Regions from separate parts of the Lactiplantibacillus sp. ME-2 genome, predicted to be linked through region 1. Evidence: predicted binding sites of a transcription regulator. Region 1 holds the regulator's gene; each other region holds the start of a gene.
The links. Region 1 encodes LexA, which represses DNA repair genes until DNA is damaged. Its sites were predicted from a motif close to CNAACANNTGTTNG; they were not measured.
Positions count from the first base shown of each region.

Region 2: ruvA (Holliday junction branch migration protein RuvA) is a predicted target of LexA. The motif match lies at 4,948-4,961, and genes of this name have one in related genera.
Region 3: MMY95_RS03950 (replication-associated recombination protein A) is a predicted target of LexA. The motif match lies at 2,129-2,142, and genes of this name have one in related genera.

Region 1 is NZ_JAKZEQ010000004.1:107,114-114,170, forward strand. It holds gene MMY95_RS02585 (D-2-hydroxyacid dehydrogenase) at 1-146, opposite strand, end outside; gene MMY95_RS02590 (GIY-YIG nuclease family protein) at 231-536, opposite strand; gene MMY95_RS02595 (tRNA1(Val) (adenine(37)-N6)-methyltransferase) at 520-1,278, opposite strand; gene MMY95_RS02600 (1-acyl-sn-glycerol-3-phosphate acyltransferase) at 1,390-2,025, shown strand; gene MMY95_RS02605 (YneF family protein) at 2,083-2,319, opposite strand; gene MMY95_RS02610 (DUF896 domain-containing protein) at 2,417-2,656, opposite strand; gene lexA (transcriptional repressor LexA) at 2,808-3,440, shown strand; gene MMY95_RS02620 (DNA alkylation repair protein) at 3,530-3,760, opposite strand; gene MMY95_RS02625 (hypothetical protein) at 4,064-4,693, shown strand; gene MMY95_RS02630 (hydroxymethylglutaryl-CoA synthase) at 4,744-5,913, opposite strand; gene MMY95_RS02635 (hypothetical protein) at 5,949-6,341, opposite strand; gene MMY95_RS02640 (hypothetical protein) at 6,505-6,897, shown strand.
Region 2 is NZ_JAKZEQ010000002.1:97,522-104,578, forward strand. It holds gene MMY95_RS01170 (hypothetical protein) at 509-907, shown strand; gene MMY95_RS01175 (YfhO family protein) at 1,061-4,129, shown strand; gene MMY95_RS01180 (hypothetical protein) at 4,259-4,780, opposite strand; gene ruvA (Holliday junction branch migration protein RuvA) at 4,981-5,592, shown strand; gene ruvB (Holliday junction branch migration DNA helicase RuvB) at 5,610-6,620, shown strand; gene queA (tRNA preQ1(34) S-adenosylmethionine ribosyltransferase-isomerase QueA) at 6,638-7,057, shown strand, end outside.
Region 3 is NZ_JAKZEQ010000007.1:37,057-44,113, forward strand. It holds gene MMY95_RS03945 (response regulator transcription factor) at 1-543, opposite strand, end outside; gene MMY95_RS03950 (replication-associated recombination protein A) at 734-2,083, opposite strand; gene gndA (NADP-dependent phosphogluconate dehydrogenase) at 2,252-3,688, opposite strand; gene MMY95_RS03960 (cation transporter) at 4,083-5,045, shown strand; gene MMY95_RS03965 (PepSY domain-containing protein) at 5,160-5,744, opposite strand; gene rpmF (50S ribosomal protein L32) at 6,034-6,213, opposite strand; gene MMY95_RS03975 (YceD family protein) at 6,273-6,827, opposite strand; gene MMY95_RS03980 (nucleotidyltransferase) at 6,952-7,057, opposite strand, start outside.

The DNA of each region.
Region 1 (7,057 bases):
GCACCGTCGAAGCCTTTAGCTAAGTCAACGTTGTCTTCAGTAAGTAATTCTGGAACTAATTTAACTTCAACATCTGGGTTTTCTTTCATCCAAGTATCGAAGAATGGACGTTCGTCATCACGTACAGCATATGCAATAATTTTCATTACAAAAATTCCTCCTATATATTGATACAGTAAATATTATAACAGTAAATGCGAGAAATAGAATCATAAATTGTGAAAACTTCGCTAAATTTTTACATCGTGAGCTGACAAGTATTTTAGCTTGGCAGCTCGCGATTGGTGTTTGAAGGCATATTCAGCCTTTAACGCACTTGATTTGTCAGTGAAAGTTTCATGGTAAATTAATTGCAAAGGCCGCCGTGAGCTGACCCGCGTATATTTAGCCCCTTTGCCCGCATTGTGCGTTGCTAATCGTCGCTGCAAGTTATCCGTAAAACCACCATACAACGTTTGATCAGCACATAATAGGACATAAAAATAATATTTTTTAGTTGCCGTCGTGGACGCAGCCGGCTTACTTGTGCTTGCCATAGAGTAATGTGTGCACCTCTTCCCTGTATTCACCATCATCACGATAAACGACAAGCGGTGGCATGATTCGAACACCGTTGCGTTTCCCATCCTTGATCATTTCGATCAGAACCATGTTCGCTTCCCGTTGTGCTTTGGGATGGACGAACCGAATCCGTTTGGGTGCCAACCGATTGGTCGCCATGGTACTGAACAAGTCATCTAGTCGTTCAGGACGATGAACAAAATATGCTTTACCATTCATTTTTAACAAATCACTAGTTACCGCTAGGATCTGATCTAAATTAGCGGACAGTTCATGCCGTGCAATCGCCAAATGAGGATTTGGATTTTTAACGCTCTGCGGTCGATCTTTAAAATACGGTGGGTTACATAAGACTGTATCCACCGAATCTTTCGGTAGTTGGCGCGTAATTGCCAGTAAGTCTTCGTTCAGGACTGTCATTTGTTGGGTTAAATCGTTCAAAACAACACTGCGTTGAGCCATATCGGCCAACCGGGGCTGAATCTCGACCGCCGTAATATGGCCTTGAGTTTTAGCACTGGCGAATAGACCTACTGCGCCATTGCCAGCACAGAGATCCACGATCTGGCTCTTAACGCCCTTCGCAACCTGGGCAAAGTCACCCAACAGAACAGCATCCAGTGAGAACGCAAAGACTTGAGAACTTTGAATTATTTGGATATCTTGACTATATAATTGATCAATACGCTCATCGGCGTGTAACGTGACGTCTGCCATATTCGGCCACCTCTCCATTAAAATCATCGCACAGTTATCATACAATTAACTTGCAGAATTTGCCAAATTTCGTCATACTGTGAGCAGTTAGTAAACGAAAGGAAGATCGTGATGTTTTATTCTTTTATGCGCGGACTAGTCCGACTAATCATCACCATTATTAACGGTCGGCCGCACTATCAAGGACGGGAAAACTTGCCTGAGGGCGCCTACATCTTAGTTGGACCGCACCGGACGTGGTTTGATCCGTTGTACTATGCGTTGGCCGGCAGCCCAATGAAATTTAGCTTTATGGCCAAGGAAGAACTATTTAAGAATCCCGTCTTGCGGTTCATTCTCGTCCATGCGAACGCTTTTCCTGTCAATCGGCAACATCCAGGACCTTCAGCAATCAAGACTCCCGTCAAATTTTTGCGCAGCGGTAAGCTTTCATTAATCATGTTTCCATCGGGAACGCGCCACTCACAAGAACTTAAAGGCGGCGCAACCGTCATCGCAAAAATGGCCGGTGTTCCACTAGTCCCAACCGTTTACCAAGGTCCATTGACCTTCAAACAACTTTTTAGTCGTCAGCGGGTCACCGTCCGTTTTGGTAAACCGATTGATATTGATCGTAAGCTGAAACTAGATGATGCTGGTCAAAAACAAATTGAAACTAAAATGTTGCACGCTTTTGACGACTTGGATCGTCAAATCGACCCAACGTTCAAATACGTTGATCCTGCTACAACCCGTCAGAAACATTAAGTTCGATAATAAAAAAGTGTCGGTGATCGCAATTTAAAGCGAGCCGACACTTTTTTACTACTTGTTATCGTTTTTAGATGCAGCTTTCATCGAATTCAACATCTGATGTAACTTCTTTTCGGACGGGCGTTGACCCATTTGCATCATCATACTACGAAGCATTTCTTCACTAATTGGTGGATTTTGCTTCAAGTAATTTTGCATATAGTGCCGGGCACCGAAGAAACCACCAGTTAACCCAACCAATACGCCGATAACGACGATTAAAATCCAAATTCCTGTAGACACAGTCATTCCCCTCCCTTATTACAGTCTTCATTAAACTAGTCTACACAAATTAATAATAAAAGAAAAGGAAAATTTGTCAGTTGACAAATTTTCCTGAAATCGGTTAATCATCTCGAAGACCGCGATCGCGTTGCACTTGACGGACCTTTTCTGGCGTAACCTCTTTACCATCTTTATCATAAACCTGAAGCATTTCAACTTGTTGCCGAAAACCGGCGCGAAATTCCTTCAAGTATTTTTGCCGCAACTCTTGACGTTCGGCTTCTTCTAGCTCGGTGAGCCCCTCGGCTTTCGCCTTATGAGCTAACTCATTGATCCGAGCAAGCAATTCTTTTGAAATCAAATCAGCAGCCCCTTTCACTCTTGAAATATACACGAAATTAGACCCTAAATCAATTAATAGTGTTTGTCAACCGAACATTTGTTTGAAAGCTATGAAACGCTATGCTACAATTGGTTTAACCAATAATGAAAATAAAAAATGAGGTGCCAAGATGAGTAAAACATCGGAAAGCAAACAAATGGCCGTTCTTCGCTTTATTTATGAACGTGTCAATGAAAAAGGATACCCGCCAACCGTTCGTGAGATTGGTGAAGCCGTTGACTTATCTTCGACTTCGACCGTTCACGGCCACATTTCACGGCTAGAAAAAAAAGGTTACATCCAAAAAGACCCAACTAAGCCACGTGCCATTGAGGTAACGCCAGCCGGTTTCGAAGCACTGGGCGTCGAAACTACGCCACATCAAATTCCGGTACTTGGAACGGTAACCGCCGGCCAACCAATTCTTGCCGTACAGGAAGCGACGGATTATTTTCCAATTCCTAAGGAACTTGAATCATTCGGTGGCGACCTTTTCATGCTCACCATCCGTGGCGAAAGTATGATCAATATCGGTATCATGAATGGTGATCAAGTCATTGTTCGGCGTCAAAGTTCCGCTGACAATGGTGATATCATCATTGCCATGACCGATGAAAATGAAGCGACTTGCAAGCGATTCTTCAAAGAGGCCGATCACTACCGACTACAACCTGAGAACGACACGATGGCGCCAATTATCTTGAACAACGTCTCTGTATTAGGCAAAGTTGTCGGTTTATATCGCGACATGCTGTTTCAGTAAACTATCACCCACAAGATGACAATTCAATTTGTCATCTTTTTTATTCGCCAGTTTTTAGAGCAGGTTGATGGCATGCCTACAGATTCCACTCACAAATATTTACACCCTTCCCGCCGTGCCAGGGACGAGAGCACGTTATTTGCGACAAAAGCACGCCCCCATTCCGGATTCACCTTGCCATAATCCCGTAGTGCCCAACCGATTGCCTTCTGAATAAAAAAGTCATCATCACCCCGATTCGTTAGTATCGCCGTTTGTAAATTGGCAATCCGTCCTCTTTCAAGCCTAATCGAAGCGCGATACCTACTCGTCGCACCTATTTATTGGTAGCTCGTAAATATACCACCCGCTTGTTGTAAACAACCGTGCGCTGAGAGATACGCTGCAAGAACCTTGCACCAGGCATCAACACTATCCCACTGTGGCGTTACTGTGATTTGGTGGTAGCACCATTGCTATTGAATCAGCGGCGCCTGATTCTCCCGATGTATCGACAGAAAAAGTGCTGGCGCCAAATTGGTTATTAGTCGGATCTCTTTTCAAAATATTTCAAATCTGTGACGAACAGCCAATAGTTCAATGGTATAATGATTATACTATTTTAAACATTGGGAGTTGGTTACATGTTGTTCCTAGCCATTATGGGCTTGATTGTTTTTCTATTAGCATTATTTTCCGTGATTTACGCACGTCAAACCGGTGGTGGTTGGAAATTTCTAACACTAATTACGGTCCTCAGCGCCCTGGTCACCATCTACGCGGTCGTTAAATTGCCTTACTGGCCATACAACCAGTCACAGCAATCGGCGCGCAAAGCATCATCTAGCACGAGTACTAGCGCTAGTACCAGCAAGTCCAAATCAACGAGCTTGAGTTCCTCACAAGTCGTTTTTAACGAAGCCAGCACCAAACGCGCGGCCGCAACGATTAAGTTGAATGAAGAAAATATCCTTAAACAATTACAATCTAACTATCAATCGATTGGTACCGTTGCATTCACCAAGTCAACGAAAACATATACGATTACGCCAACCAATAAAAAGTACGTTAAATCTTTGAAGACGATTAAATCATATCCATCTCAAAACCAAAAAGCAATCACCACGATTACTTCGAATTTTAAATCGTTGTCAAAATCGCTCCAAAAGAATCTTGCCGCTGGTTACACGATTCAGTTGCTACAACCAGATACCACTGACAAGACGCTGTTGAGTGTCCAAGATGGTCAAATTATGACCAATAACTTCAAATAGGAAAAGTCACTTGTCTAGCAAATTTGCTAGTAACAAGTGACTTTTTTTGTTTAAACTTGTTGATCCAAATATTGACGTTGTTCGTTCTTTTGACCGGTCAATACGAATCGATGGGGATCATCAGCATAGCTGACCGACTGATCATCGGCCCGCCATTGCAATTGATGACTGAATAAGGCTTCATACTCCGCCACACTAACTCGGCGACGACGAGCCAACCGTTGTGGTAGGCCATGATCTAAACCGGTCTGATAATCCGGCTGAATAACCCCGGTATAAAATTCACCCTCGGCACCCGAGCCATAACTGAATAATCCGAGTCGATTCCCTGGTTGTAACTGAGGATCAGTCAGTAACTGCGATAACAAGCTCAAATAGAGTGAACCAGTATACAAGTTACCAACTTGTCGATTTAGCTGACGCGCATGTTCGAAGTGCGCCAACCACTGGGCTTGTTTCTCGGCATCAACTAATGGTAACACGCTTCGAAGCGCTTTAAGTCCCATCTTTGTATATGGCAAATGAAAAACCAAGGCCGTCAGTGCGTCTGGACTAGTTTGAGTCGTTTGCAGGTAATTCTTAAACACATCTTGAAAATAATCAATATAGATATTAGACGAGTATTTGCCGTCAACTAGGGCTTCTGTATGATACAACGGTCGCCAAAAGTCCATCACATCTTCGCTCAGTAGACTTGACTCAGTACCCAGTACTAATACTTTAGGATCCGCACTAATTAACATAGCAACCGCCCCACCACCTTGAGTTGGCTCGCCCGGTGTGTTCAATCCGTAGCGTGCCACGTCACTACCAATGACCAGCGCCTTTTTATCTGGATGAACACGCACGTGATCTTGGGCCAGTTGGACACCAGCCGTCGCCGCATAGCAGGCTTCTTTCATTTCAATTGTTCGAACCCGCTGACTCAAACCGAGCAACTTAGCGACGTAAATCGCACTCGCTTTGGAATTGTCGATCCCCGACTCGGTACCGACGACTAATAAATCAATAGCCGCAATGTCAGTCGCTGTCAGCATCGGTGCGGCAGCATTAGCAGCTAACGTCACTACATCCTGACTCGGCGGAATCACCGCCATTTTAGACTGACCAATACCAATCAAATACTTATCAGGTTCTGCCTGGCGAGCTGTTGCCAGTTCCGCCATGTCTACGTATAAATGTGAAGTTGCAAAATGCAACTTGTCGATTCCAACTTTCACGTCTTTTCCTCCAATTTGTTAATGACAATAAGGGATTAATATGCACGTCCGCGTGGCCCTAAGTAATGAAAATCAGGGTCAGTTCCGACCCGATAGCAGCTGAAAGCCCGACTAATTTCATTATGAAAAGTCACAACAATTGCCGGTGTCGCCCAAGTAGACGCCGCCCAAAAAACGGTGTCATCAAACGCCCGGTTGTCATTCGGGTAGCGGTGATAGCCTTGTACATTGTCCCAAATGGTGCCGTGCGTATTCAACCAATCTTCAGCAAGTCCGGCGTCCACCTGCATCATCACGTCTTGATTATCAGCAATCAAACTACTTAGTTTTTGCCAATCGAGTTGCCAATCATGAATATGGGGATTCAGTCCGCGTGTGCCAAGTGGTGTATGCCCCAATGCGATCGGTGTCAATTCTACAAAGTCCATCTTGACCACCCCGTTCGTTAACCATCCTAAGATTTCTTAACTATTATAGCATTTCACGACAAAAATACTGCCCGCAATTGCTTGACCTGGGACGGGTTCCATAATTTATGCTGTTATTAAATAAGGCGATCAAGACAAGCACCAAGTAAGGAGCGCGGTAAACATGTGGTTCTCACGTCATCAAAAACGAAATAGTCTTCAGGCACCTGTCGCTGGTACTTATACGGCGATTCCCACTGCCACATCACCCCAACAAATCGGGCTATTAGCCATACAACCGACCAGTCCGGTGATTAATGCCCCGATTGATGGTGATATCATTAGCCTGTCACCCTCGCGTCTCGTTATCAATTCGCTGAGCAATCAACATATTGAACTGCGTATCGACCGGACGAACTTCCACAACAACTGTACCTGGCAAGTACGCGTGGGCGATTCCGTTTCACCATTAACAATTGTAGGGACACTTTATGGATCCTTAAAAGACGTCACCATCGCTGTCTATCGAATTGATACCATTCAGGCCACTAATTGGGTTTCACTCGCAAATAATTAGCTGTTTACGGCTATAGATTCATATCCGCTAATTGGGCATTTCGGTTGTCAAAATATAAATTTGACGGTTGTGAATATTTCTAAGTCCACCTTGACACCCATCGCCCAATCTCAAAAAGATAAATCACAATAATCACTTTTCCAACAGCTTCAACGGGCCA
Region 2 (7,057 bases), on a different contig from region 1:
GGTACCTCACCGTCTGCCATTCGAATACTGTCCCGACTGGAAGGCGTTTCGGCCAATGCTCAGTGGTGAAATTTCACTTAGCAAGCGTCTTGTGCTTGGTTAGTGAAAGGCCAGTATTTGAGACGTGATTTTTCGGCTCAAATCTGTGCCCACCACGTTCCGGCAATTGGCAGAAATGCCTGGAAGTCGGTGTAAGGCGCACACACCAAGCAAGTCTACGCTAGTCCGAACTTTTTCCAGCGGTCTTAAGCTGGTTGCTTTTGAACTTAAGAAATGGCACGTTTTAATCATGACTGATACTGAATAATCACGAATCGAATGTGTTATCGAATAAAAATAGCAATGTTGAGTAGTCCCTAGGTTAAAAAACCTAGGGACACTTTTATTGTCGCCAGTATTGCGGTCTAAAAAACAACTTTAAGATTGGGAAAGTGGCGTTTGTGACACTAATTTGAGTTGTAAAATTTCAGATTGAATTGGTTTAAATAGTTAGCTATCATTGATTAAAATGAGTGGTGAGCGCGTATCGGGTGCTTGGACCACTCAACATGATTGGGAGTTGATTGTTTTGGATATGACCAAACTTTATTATCGCCAGGTTTATTCGGCATATTGTTTTTTGGCAGATTTACCAGAGGCCACGCCCGCGTTCGTGGCCGGGCGCAAGACGCTGTGGGAATTAAATGCGCATCCAAGTGCGCGGGACGCCAAATTGATTACGCTGAATTTATATGAGCAAGTTGCTGCTTTTGAGCTCGATCCTAACCGTCATGATCAAGCGGCAATCGCTACGATCAACTTACAACGTGATAATGCTGTGAGTGGCTTACAACCTTTAGTACAGTTGTTTGGGAGTTATCCGGCGACCACTAAGATTGAAACTTTAGATAACTGGGATTGGCGTTAGTTGTTGATGGGACAGCTGTGAATCACGAATTTATTAAGATTCAAACTGAACATCACGAGACGAAATTGTTCATGGTAAAATAGAAACATTGTTTGAGATGGCAAAATATGGGGATTGCGTTGTCGACGTAATTACAAGATAGGGGCACCTGATTTGAAGACAGTACGGAAGATACCACTAGTCGTCTGGTATACGGCGATGTTTGTGGTTATTGCGACGATTACTTACAGTGGGCTTTTCTTAGCCGGCCGGACATTGATTTGGGAAGTGGATGGCATCGCCCAACACTTCCCGATTTTATTGGAATTTCAGCGGATCTTACAGCACCACCCACAACAATTATTCAGTTGGTCATGGAATCTCGGCTTGGGGGCCGATCAACTGACGACTTTTTCCTACTACGTGGTCGGTGATCCGTTTAATTATTTAGTGGCGTTTGTTTCGCGCGCTCATTTGGAATGGGCCTACCAAGCGTTGATCTTGCTGCGATTGTACTTCGTTGGACTTGCTTTTCTAGGTTTCAGTCGGCAGTTCAAGTTCAAACGTATCAGTCAATTGATTGGAGCTTTGACGTATACGTTTACCGCGTATACGTTCTATGTTGGGATGCACCACCCGTTTTTCTTGTTACCAATGATTTGGTTTCCGCTACTGTGTTGGGCGATTGAACGGGTCTTACGAGGCCGACATTGGTTACCACTCAGTCTGATTACCGCCGTTGTAATTTTGAGTAACTTCTATTTTGCTTACTTACTCGCATTGGGCGGTTTAGTCTATGCTTTGGTGCGTTTCTGGTCACGTCGTCGTGACCATTTAACGATGCGGTCGTTTGGACAGTTATTTTGGCGGTTACTAGTGGCAGTTGGTCTTGGTGTCACGATGGCAGGCATCTTACTAGTGCCCACGCTGCTCGCGATGTTGACGGCAACGCGTGCGAGTTTTAACTTTGCGAATGGCTTGACGAGTTATCCCATCAATTATTACGTTAATTTACCCAATCGACTGTTGACCAATGGTGGCAGTGTCCAATACTGGGTGACCCTCGGGCTGAGTAGCATTAGCTTTATTGCAATTATTTATACACTACGTCATTTCAGACGCTATTGGGTGCTTAATTGGGTACTGGTCGTGATGATGTTGGGTATTTTGTTGCCTCAATTTGCGGCCGTATTCAACGTTTTTTCAACACCTTCTAATCGATGGTTGTTGATGGCAACCCTCGTGTTTGCTTATGCGACGATGGCATTTATGGACCAAGTCACTGCTCTGACAGCGGCTGATTTAAAATGGTTGGCTGGTATTAGTGGCGGTCTGCTTGTCATTATTTGGCTGATCAATGGATTCTATCTCAATATCCGCAAACATGATATTGCGACATATCTCATCTTGTTAGCGTTAATTGGGGTCCTGCTGGCCAAACAATCCTTAAAATTGACCAATCGGCAATTTTATGTGTTATTACTGGGAATTGTCACGCTGAACCTGGCGAATAACGGACTGGGCTGGTTGAGTATCAATACTAATTCTAATAGTACTGAGCAGTTGCGGCAGGGCGCGGCAATGAAATGGGTCAAAAATTATTTTGATGGTGCGCAAAAAAGTTTAACCACGACTAGCCAATTTTATCGAACGGCTTTGGCACCCAACTACTATACGATGCGTTCGGCTGAGAGTGATGTGCCGATGGTGTTAGGAACTCACACGGTTGGATCGTATTTTTCAGTTCAAAATGGTTACGTGGGGGCATTTAGTCAGGCCTTAGGCAACTCAGAGTATGCGATGAACTCGCCACTCGGTTCGTTGGACGGTCGGACGACGATGTATAACTTATTAGGTGTTAAATATTTATTTGCACGTGAGGACCAGTTGAAGAAACAAGCCTTACCAGCCGGATATGAGGTTGTTAAGATGAAAACTGGCGAACCGAAGATTTTTGCGGACAAGTTTATTTATGGCATGAGTAATCATACCGGCACGATCTTGTTAAAATCCAAGAATGCGTTGCCGTTAGTTTATACACAGCAGCATCAGATTAGTCAACGCCAATTTAATCGCTTGAACGCAGTTGACCGCGAGCAAGCCTTGTTACAAGGTGCGGTCACTACGCAGCAGGTTAGTGGTGTTAAGACTGTCAAGCCAACCGTTACCGGAAAAAACGTCGCTTATACGGTTCAAGCGGATACGACGAATGTTTTGGATACGTTGGACAAGGTGATTATTTACCGCAATCAACATGCAACGGGAGCGTCGAACAACGCGTTGACTAAGTTACCGGCAGATACGATCACATTAACGCCGGAACAACGAGAAAGTTTGACGCCGGCAACTGGCCTGACGACACCGTCAAACCGCGTGTTGAACTTGATTGCAGCTAATCAAAAGTTAGTCCAGAAAAATCAGGAAAACAATGCCGACGAGTTAACGAGCATGGTCAGTGATGTGCAGGGGCACCAGATACCGTACCAATTGACCATTCAACACCCTAAGAAGTATCGAAATACGGAACTCTATCTTGTGCTAGATGGCATCAGTTATCGGCGTTCCTCAATCAAGCACGCCTTGACAACGAGTCAAAATACCAACGTGTTCACGGCCCGTCCGTATACCAAAGTCGATTATCTAGATGATGTTCGCGATGGTCTGAAGGGCAATTTGAGCGCTAGTGGGTATTCTTTAACTGCTCAGATAACGGATAACTTGACGAGCTTTAGTCAGTTGGGTACCACGAATATGTCAGATTATGAGCCCCGGACATCAGCAGTAATCAACTTAGGGTATAGCAAGTACGCGCGTAAGCTGATTACGTTGAACTTTACGAGCATTCGTAGTTTGCATTTTAAGTCCGCTAAACTGATCGCTGTACCGCTTGGGAAGACTTATCGTCAACGGACGCGGCAACTACAGACGAGTGGGTTGAAGCATCAACAAGTGACGAACAACCAGATTACGGGAACCACGCTGACTAAGACAGCAACCGTGTTAACAACGTCAATTCCGTATTCGACTGGTTGGCAGCTACGAGTTGACGGTCAAACCGTTAGGACTCAAGTTGTCAACAAAGGGTTTGTGGGGGCCAAGTTGACAGCCGGCCGGCACCAGATTCGATTGACGTATCACACACCAGGACTAAAAATCGGCATATGGTCGAGTATTATTGGTGGTGTGATTAGCATACTGATTGCCTGCTGGTGGGGGCTTCACAAACGTGTCAGACAATCTTAATTGAGTAAATCGGTATTAAAATAGGCTTCTTAGGAATTAACTTTGATTCCTAAGAAGCCTATTTAACGTTAGATGGAACACAAACGAATGTATGCCATAGCGAAATTCACAATTAACAGCCACGACTGGTTAATTATGAGGTGTCGCTAACGCAATTAATTGTTCGGGAATGACCGGTGCAGTGACTAATTTTTGCCATTCACTGGTTGAGACTAACATGACGAGTGGCGTGCTGACCGTTGTCAACCACGTTTTCTGCGGGATAACGGGTGCCATGGCCGTTGTGATGTCGGTATTGACCTCAGACTCAGTAATCTGCCAGAGTCGATGTGTGACGTGCGCGGTATCCGTCACCTCGACGACCGGGGCAAAATGACCGACCCAGTCGTCAATCAACATCTCGATAACGGGCTGCTGTGGGTAAAGGACTGTGTTGATCGTGCCGGGAACCATGGTCGTCACGGTTTGATCCACCGGCCAGCTGCCAATTAAGCGCCACTGGTGAACACCGTTGAGTGTGAGTTCGTACCAGTAATAGCTGGCTTCGGTTGTCGTCATTGTATCCTGGCTGTCCCAATTGGTCGCAGCTGTTTGAATTTTAGTTTGACCAGTTGTGGTTGGTAACACCGCTTTAAACGGTTTGAGTTGCATAGCGAGACCTCCCTAGGACTTTGAGCATAGCATGACGTTAACGTGGCGGCAAGCATTTCTTGCAACGAAATCCGTCAATCGAGGTGAAATTGATTTAACATTAAAATTTGTTTTTTATCGGTGCACCAGTGTTAAGCCACTGTGAAAATGTGGTACAATTTAGCAAGCAAACATACGTTTTATTTAAAGGAGTTTTTTCGGTGTACGAATATTTTCTCGGTCAAGTGACCGATGTAACCCCCGGTTATGTGGTGATTGAGGTCAGCGGCATTGGTTATAAAGTGCTAACGGCTAATCCATACCGTTACCAGGTGGGCCCAACAGCAGTTAAGATGTATATCCATCAAGCCGTCAGCGAAAATGGCATGAGCCTATTTGGCTTTTTTGATGCTGACGAGAAGGCGTTGTTCGAAAAGTTGCTCGGGGTTTCGGGAATTGGTCCGAAGTCGGCCCTCGCGATTTTGGCCAACAACGACCATGCAGGTCTGATCCAAGCCATCAATCAAGAGAATGCGACTTATCTGACGAGTTTTCCTGGCGTGGGCAAGAAGACAGCTCAGCAAATCGTGCTGGACTTGAAAGGTAAATTAAACGATCTAAACGTTGATGTGACTGGTCAAACTGCGCTCGATGTGGATGCTCCTGCTGTTGATGGCGCGTTAGCGGACGCGTTGGCGGCTCTGGAAGCTCTTGGCTATTCGAAAGCGGATGTCAAGAAGGTCACTAAGAAGTTGGAGACGTTTAGTCAGACACAAGGGGCCGATACGAACACCTTGTTGAGTGAAGGACTACGACTATTGATGAAGAAGTAGATGGGAGGGGTAACTAAATGGACGATGACAAGTTATTATCCGGTGACAAAGCCGATGACGAAGAGGCGTCATTAGAAAAATCGCTCCGTCCGCAAACGTTAGCCCAGTATATTGGTCAGGCCCGGGTCAAGCACGAATTAGGAGTGTATATTGAAGCGGCCCGCAAGCGTGAGGAATCCTTGGATCACGTTTTGCTGTATGGTCCACCGGGATTAGGGAAGACCACGCTAGCGATGGTAATCGCCAACGAGATGCAGGTCAATATCCGCACGACCAGTGGCCCTGCAATCGAAAAGCCAGGTGATTTGGTTGCGCTCTTGAATGAACTGGAGCCGGGTGATATCTTATTTATTGACGAAATTCACCGGTTACCGAAAATCGTTGAAGAAATGTTGTATTCGGCCATGGAAGATTTTTTTGTCGATATCGTGGTCGGACAGGGGCCAACCGCCCATCCCGTGCACTTTCCACTGCCGCCGTTTACGCTGATTGGCGCGACCACCCGAGCTGGTATGCTGTCAGCTCCGTTACGTGACCGATTTGGAATCGTCGAACATATGGCGTACTATGAAGTTGCTGATTTGGAAGATATCGTTAAGCGGACTGCAGATATTTTTCAAACGAGTATCAAACCATCGGGTGCCCACGAAATTGCGCGTCGCTCACGGGGAACGCCCCGCATTGCTAATCGCTTGTTCAAGCGAATTCGTGATTTTGCAGAAGTGGCGGATCAAGACGCCATTGATGAGGCCATCGTGGCGCGATCACTGACATATTTACGCGTAGATGATGCCGGCTTGGACGAGACTGACAATAAGCTCTTACGAACGATGCTAGAGTATTATGACGGGGGTCCGGTCGGGCTTGCTACGATTGCGGCCAATATTGGTGAAGAAACGGATACAATCGCGGAAGTGGTCGAACCGTACTTACTCCAGATTGGGTTCTTGAAGCGAACACAACGTGGACGCGTTGTTACAATTAAAGGTTATCAGCATTTGGGATTCCCATACCCAGAAAATAAATAAAGATAAGAGGTCACAACATGAGTTTAACACTTGAAGATTTTGATTATGATTTACCACATGAACTGATTGCCCAGACACCAATCAAAAAACGGGATAGTTCACGGTTGTTGGAATTGGATCGCCAAACGGGCGAAATGCAAGATAAGCATTTCTACGATATTATTGATCAACTCAATCCAGGCGATGCGGTCGTTATGAATAATTCCCGCGTTATGCCAGCTCGTTTGTATGGTGTTAAACCTGAAACTGGTGGTCACGCTGAAGTCCTATTATTGCATAATACGGAAGGTGATGAATGGGAGACACTCATGAAACCTGCCAAACGTGCCAAGGTCGGTACCGTGATCTCATTTGGCGATGGTAAGTTGACGGCGACCGTAACGGCCGAAAAGGAAGATGGCATTCGGATGATCGAGTTTCATTACGATGGGATCTTC
Region 3 (7,057 bases), on a different contig from region 1:
TAGTAAGACATCACGAGCGAGGACAACGTTAATATTTTCCATTAAAGTTAATAACAGTTCATATTCACGCTTCGTCAAGTTGATGACTTCGTCGCCGCGTTTAACGACTAAGTTTTCCTTTTCAATCGTCAAGTCTTTATAAGTGACGGTCGTTTGTTTAGTGCTTTGTTGTTCACTTTCCAAATCGATTCGCCGCAATAGTGCTCGTAAGCGGGCAAGTAATTCTTCGATAGCAAATGGCTTAACAATGTAATCATCTGCCCCATGATCCAGGCCGGAAACTCGATCAATCACGGAGTCACGGGCCGTCATCATAATAATCGGCGTGTTCTTGACTTCACGAACCCGCCGGCAGACTTCCAAACCGTTCAGTTCCGGTAACATCAGGTCTAATAGGATGGCATCAAAATCTTCAGCTAACGCTGCGTCTAACCCTTTACGGCCGTTATATTCGACTTGAATATCATAGCCTTCGTGTTTTAATTCTAATTCAACGAAGCGTGCGAGGTTTTTTTCATCCTCAATAATTAATATTCGACTCATTTACTTTTAGTCACTCCTAATATTCAACTTATCTAAAAACCGTACGAATCAGTGATTTATCACCACTAACCTGCATTAAGCTAGTACAACATGTTATTTTAACATGAAAACGCTGAATTTCCTACACCCCAACCAGGGTCTGCTCCTCACCCAAATCTAATTTTAGTGAATTCTCATTAAATTGCAATCTTTATGTCTCATCATCTGACGGTTCGGTTTGCGGATGTTGCTGGTGCCACTGGCGAATAGCAGCTAGGCGCTGTTGCCAGGCTTTCTCCTGTCCCTGGCTAGTCGGCTCATAGTACCGGTGCTGTTTTAACTCAGGTGGCATCGTCGTCATCGTGGTTAATTTGGCCGCTGTATCATGGGCATATTTGTAATCAGAACCATAACCTAAATCTTTCATTAATTTTGTCGGTGCGTTGCGAATCTGTAAGGGGACCGGTAAATTACCCGTCGCTTTGATATCTGCTTGCGCTGCCGATTTAGCCGCGTATAATGCATTGGACTTCGGTGCTAAGGCTAAATAAGTCACTGCTTCCGTCAAATTCACGTCACACTCAGGCATACCGATCAACTGGCACGCCTGAAAGACTGCTACCGTCAGTGGCAATGCCTGCCGGTCAGCTAGCCCAATGTCCTCACTCGCAAACCGAATCAAACGCCGAGCGATATACAGCGGATCTTCACCGCCGGCTAGCATCCGCATCAACCAGTAAATCGCCGCGTCAACATCACTATTACGCATTGATTTATGTAACGCGGAGATAATATTATAATGCTCCTCGCCATGCTTATCGTAGCGCAACGACTTAGTATTGATCAGTTGCGATAACCCGGCCGTAGTAATCGTAACGTGCTTGCCATCGCGGTCACCGTTCAAAACAGCCATTTCTAACGTATTGAGCGCCATACGAGCATCACCATTAGCAAATTCTGCGATCAACCGTAGTGTATCAGGCTGCATCGTAATCTCAAGATCCGGAAACCCCTTCGGATTCTGCAAAGCGCCCTGTAAGACAGCTTCTAATGCGTCAGGCGTCAATGCCTTTAAGACCAATACTTTGCACCGTGATAATAGGGCCGCGTTAATTTCAAATGAGGGATTTTCCGTCGTCGCACCAATTAACGTGATACTGCCGCGCTCAACATATGGCAAAAAGGCATCTTGTTGGGCTTTATTAAACCGGTGAATTTCATCAATAAAAACAATGGTCTTTTCACCAAAATCTCGATTAGCCTCCGCTTCATCCATGATTTGCCGAATTTCTTTAATGCCACTCGTCACCGCGCTAAACGTAATAAAGTGCGACTGGGTCTGTTGCGCAATAATTTCGGCTAGCGTGGTCTTGCCGACTCCCGGTGGTCCCCAAAAAATCAGGGATGGTAACTGATCTTCTGCGATTAATTGTCGTAATAGTTTACCCGGGCCAAGTAGATGCTCTTGGCCCTTGAAATCCGCCAGCGTCACTGGCCGGACCCGGTAAGCCAACGGACTACTACTAGATTTATCCGGGTTAAATAATGATTCTTGTCGCATGGCGACCCCCACTTTCGCGTTTATTCATTACTCTCAATTTTAACGCAAACGTACGTTCTAATCCACTCAAACCAACGATCATTACCGCACAGCCACCCACAGCACAAAAAAACTGCGCCTAATCACGCGTAACGTCATTAGCCACAGTTTAGTTCATTCAAAATGATTTTATTGTTCTTCGTACCAACTGTAATGGTATAACCCTTCACGGTCAGTCCGTTCATACGTATGCGCACCAAAGTAGTCCCGTTGCGCTTGCAACAAGTTAGCAGGTAGCACTTCGGCCCGGTATGAGTCGTAGTATGACAATGCCGCACTAAATGATGGTACCGGTACACCAGCTTGGATCGCTAAGCTAAGCACTTCACGTGTTGATTGTTGATACTTGGCGGCGATGTCGGCAAAGTAGTCGTCCATCAATAAGTTATTTAAATCAGGCTTCTTATCAAAAGCATCCGTGATGTTTTGTAAGAATTGGGCCCGGATGATACAACCAGCACGCCAGATTTGGGCAAGTTCACCGAACTTCAAGTCCCAACCATAATGTTCAGAAGCGAAACGAAGTTGTTCGAAGCCTTGCGCATAACTCATAATCTTGCTGAAGTAGAGGGCTTGACGAATCTTCTCAACCAATTCTTCCTTGGCTGGCAAGTCAACGTCAGCGGTTGGGCCAGCTAATTTCTTAGAAGCGGCAACCCGTTCGTTCTTCATCATTGAGATGTAACGCGCATAGACCGCTTCCGTAATAACGGATTGTGGCACTTGAACGTTCAAGGCATCTTCGGAACTCCACTTACCAGTTCCTTTGTTGTTCCCACGGTCTAAGATCATGTCAACGATTGGCTTAGTCTTATCCGCACCTAAATCATCCTTACGTGACAAAATGTCAGCGGTGATTTCGATCAAGTAACTGCTCAATTCGCCTTTGTTCCAGTCCGTAAAAATATCGGACATTTCATCAACGGACAAGCCCGCGACGTTGCGCATGATATTGTATGATTCATCGATTAACTCTTCATCACCGTATTCAATCCCGTTGTGGACCATCTTAACGTAGTGACCAGCACCGTTCGGGCCGATGTAAGTCACACATGGTGCACCGTCTTGAGGCGCTTTAGCAGAAATCTTTTCCAAGATTGGGGCAACTAAATCATAAGCTTCCTTTTGACCACCAGGCATCAATGAAGGGCCTTGTAAGGCACCTAATTCACCACCGGAAACACCCATACCAATAAAGTTGATTCCGGATTTATCTAAGCGGGCGTTACGCGCCATCGTGTCATTAAAGTTGGTGTTCCCACCATCAATCAAGACGTCGCCTTTATCTAATAGTGGTAATAATTCATCGATAACGGCATCGGTTGGCTTACCAGCCTTAACCATCATGATAATCCGTCGTGGCGTTTCAAGTGAAGCCACGAAGTCTTCGATCTTATAACTTGGTACTAATTGCTTGTCAGCATGGTCCTTAACGACCTTTTCAGTTTTGGCACCAGTCCGATTAAAAATCGCAACCTTGTAGCCGCGGCTTTCGATGTTCAACGCCAGGTTCTTACCCATGACGGCCATCCCAATGACACCAATTTGTGGTTTTTCATTACTCATTAGTTTATTGCCTCCCAATTTTTAATACGCAACTATCGTACCAAAAAACACGCTGTTAATAAAGTAAATGACCGCAAATTTTAAAATTAATTTCATATAATTTATCGCGGGAAGAAATTAATTTTCATAGAACCATCCAAAAAGGTTACTTGCCTTTCAAACAGCACCAACTGACAAAGTTAAAAACACCGTGCTAGGCTTACAGTAAAATAAACGGATAACCTTCATAGATCGGTTCGTGGTGTTTAGGCTAGTGTCCTCATTGTTATTATGACGTTCCGCACTTTTTTTATTCGTACATGCCCGCTGGTGGCCACTTTTACCAGAGAGACACCCTAGCACCACTAATCCTGACCAGCAGTCCAATTCAAGATAAGTAAGGAGGCCCCTAATCATGTCTATCCAACGACTGCCAGATTGGCATCAAATTGAACGACCCGTTGTTATTTCGCTTAAAACGGCCCGTCACCATCTCTGGGGCAACGTGGCCGTTTATTTGGGCTTATTTATTATCGAGCTTCTAGGGGCACGCTGGGGCCACTCACAGGCCCTACGTGCGGATGCCTTTAATAATTTATCTGGAATTTTTTCGACCGGGCTACTCATGACTGGTCTATTCATCGCCAGTCGCACGCACGATGACGATTTATTTGGCGCACCCATCGCACCCGCGGAGCAGCAGCAATTAGGACCCCGAATCCAGCAATCCCGCTTTCGTTTTGAGACGATTTTTAATTTACTAGCCGGCACCATCATGGCTGCCATTGGAATCGACATTATTATCAAAGGCGTAATGACATTCGCCACCCGTACCCCCTTCAAAAACCTCAGCAGTATCGCCGGCTTGGCCGCCGGGTTTTCCTTCGTGGTGCTACTGGTTTTATGGGCCTTCAATCATTATTGGAGTCGCAAACTTAACAATGCTGCCCTGACCGCAGCGAGCCGTGATACCTTCACGGACGCGTTGACCAGTCTGACTACCGTTCTTACGATCCTTGTCACGGTCAAGCTCCACCTTCAGTGGTTCGATAACCTGATTAGTATCGGCTTAGGGCTATACATCCTCAATACTGGCACCAAAATTTTTCGAGAAAGTAGTCTGAACCTAGTTGACTATTTCGATCCTTACCTTGAAGATCGCTATCAACGGCGAATTGCTGATTTAACTAGTGTCCGCAAAGTCATTTTTCTCAAGGCTCATTATGATGGTAATCTCATCATGCTGCGAGCCACGATCGTTGTGCCACCTCGGATGACGGCGATTGAAATCACACGTCTGATTGAAACCATCAATCAAATCATGTGGCAAGAATTCGGTGTGATGGAAACGGACGTGATGATTACGACTAGCTATTGATCAAATCAGTGATTTACAAAATAGGCGATACGTTTAGCCGGCTGACCATTTCAAGACTAGTTGCTGACAAAATGAAGCTACTTACCGCCCCTTTTCACCAGCAACCACGTGGTACTAATCGTCGTGCTCAGTTTCCAAAATATGACCTTCATAGGCATCAATCTTAATATCGACTTGCTGCTTTCCTTGATGTACCTGAACCTCCCAGTAAGTGGTGCCATTGTCCTTATCGAGCTTGAGTTCGCTAGCATAGCCACCGTTACGATCATGGATGGCAATCGCCACCGCTTTACTAGGACTGATTACCTTGTTAAGATTCAGCCGGTCACCCTCAGCGTCAGCTTGATCATCTTGATCCAGCATCTCAGACTGCTTACTGATGACCTTCCCGGTTCGCCCATTGAGTTGTAATTCATGTTCCTGGGTGCCGCCAACGCCTTCCAGCGTGTAAACCGGTCGACCGAGTTGGTCTTCTAACTCAATACTCGTCACACTGGCGTCCGGATATTGTTGCTGAAACTTTTTGATGGCTGCGGCTAATGACACTTTCGTTTTGGCTGTCACACTTTTGGTCGAATTACTTTGGCTGCTAGTTGATTGGCTTGTCTCCTTATTTTGCGTCGACTGTTGGGTGCCACATCCAGCTAACAGAACCACGGTGAGTAGTGCTAACCCGATCCCATATTTTTTGCTCATCATCTCCATAACCCCCTTGTCGCTGCGTCAGTAACACTTATTATGAAGCCGTACCCATATTTGATAGTCTTAGTATACGGAAGGGAGACGCCTCATCGCAATCAATATGCAAAGCCACTCGCTTGACCGCGCTGGCAGCTCAGTCAAACCTTATTTCAAGAAGTGCTGGTCTCGACTCAAACTTAATTGAAGACAACAAAAAAAGCCCACCTAAGCGGGCTTTTTGATCGTATTATGGTAACGAAAAGTTCCATGCGCCATGGCCGCAATGCAACTTTTCACCAACTAACAATTAGTTGTTTACTTTTACGACTTGCTTGCCGTTGTAGTATCCACAACTTGGGCAAACACGGTGTGATACACGTAATTCGCCACAATTTGGGCATGGTGCCAAATTTGGTGTAGCCAATTTAATATGACCACGACGGTTGCGTTTACGCATCTTAGATGTTCTTCTTGCTGGTACAGCCATCAACCTACACCTCCTTCAAGTGAATTCACATAATGTGTGTTTTGATACGCCTAGCTAACTTAATCCTTGCCTTCCTGATCAGGGAACAGGTTTTTTAACTTAGCTAAACGCGGATCAACAGTTTTAAGTTCTGCAGCTTGCAACGCTTGGTCGTCCTCGGAGAGAACTTCCCAGCCCTTACCAGTTGGCATTGGGGCGCCGTCTTGTTCAGCTTCAGAAAGAATCTGCATGGGGATGTGAATTAAAATATTATCCTCCACAGCGACATCAAAATCTAAAATATCATCTTCAGGTAAAATAATTACCGTATCAGTTTCTTCGTCAAAACGACTCAGATCGGTTCCCTGAGGAACATAATATTCCGTCATTTGAAAAGCCAATGGGACATCCACTGGCGTCAGCGAGCGACTAGACGGCAATGTTAACATTGCGTCAATCTTCGCCGTGATTAACACATTATCCTTATCATAACTCGCTAACCCAGTTGCGTGAACTGACTTAACATCGATAATTTCTGGATAACGGCTCATCAAGGAGTGTTTTAAATCCAATGCTTCATCAAACTGAAGTGGCGTTTCACGGTATGTTTTAAGCTGTGAAAGTGACCATTTCATTTAAAAACCTCCTAATGCAACGTGATAAATTATACCTGTGTAAAAATCCTTTGTCAATGTTTTTTCCTTGACAGTCCAAAATGCCCGTCATTAGACCTAACCATATCAAGAAAGCCCGCCGCGGTCAACCAATTGTTACCGGTAACCGCCATGGTTGTCGATATAAATCTTGCGATTGCCCATTAATTAATTGATAGACGCGCCCCGCCCGATAATCGAGATTCAGAGCA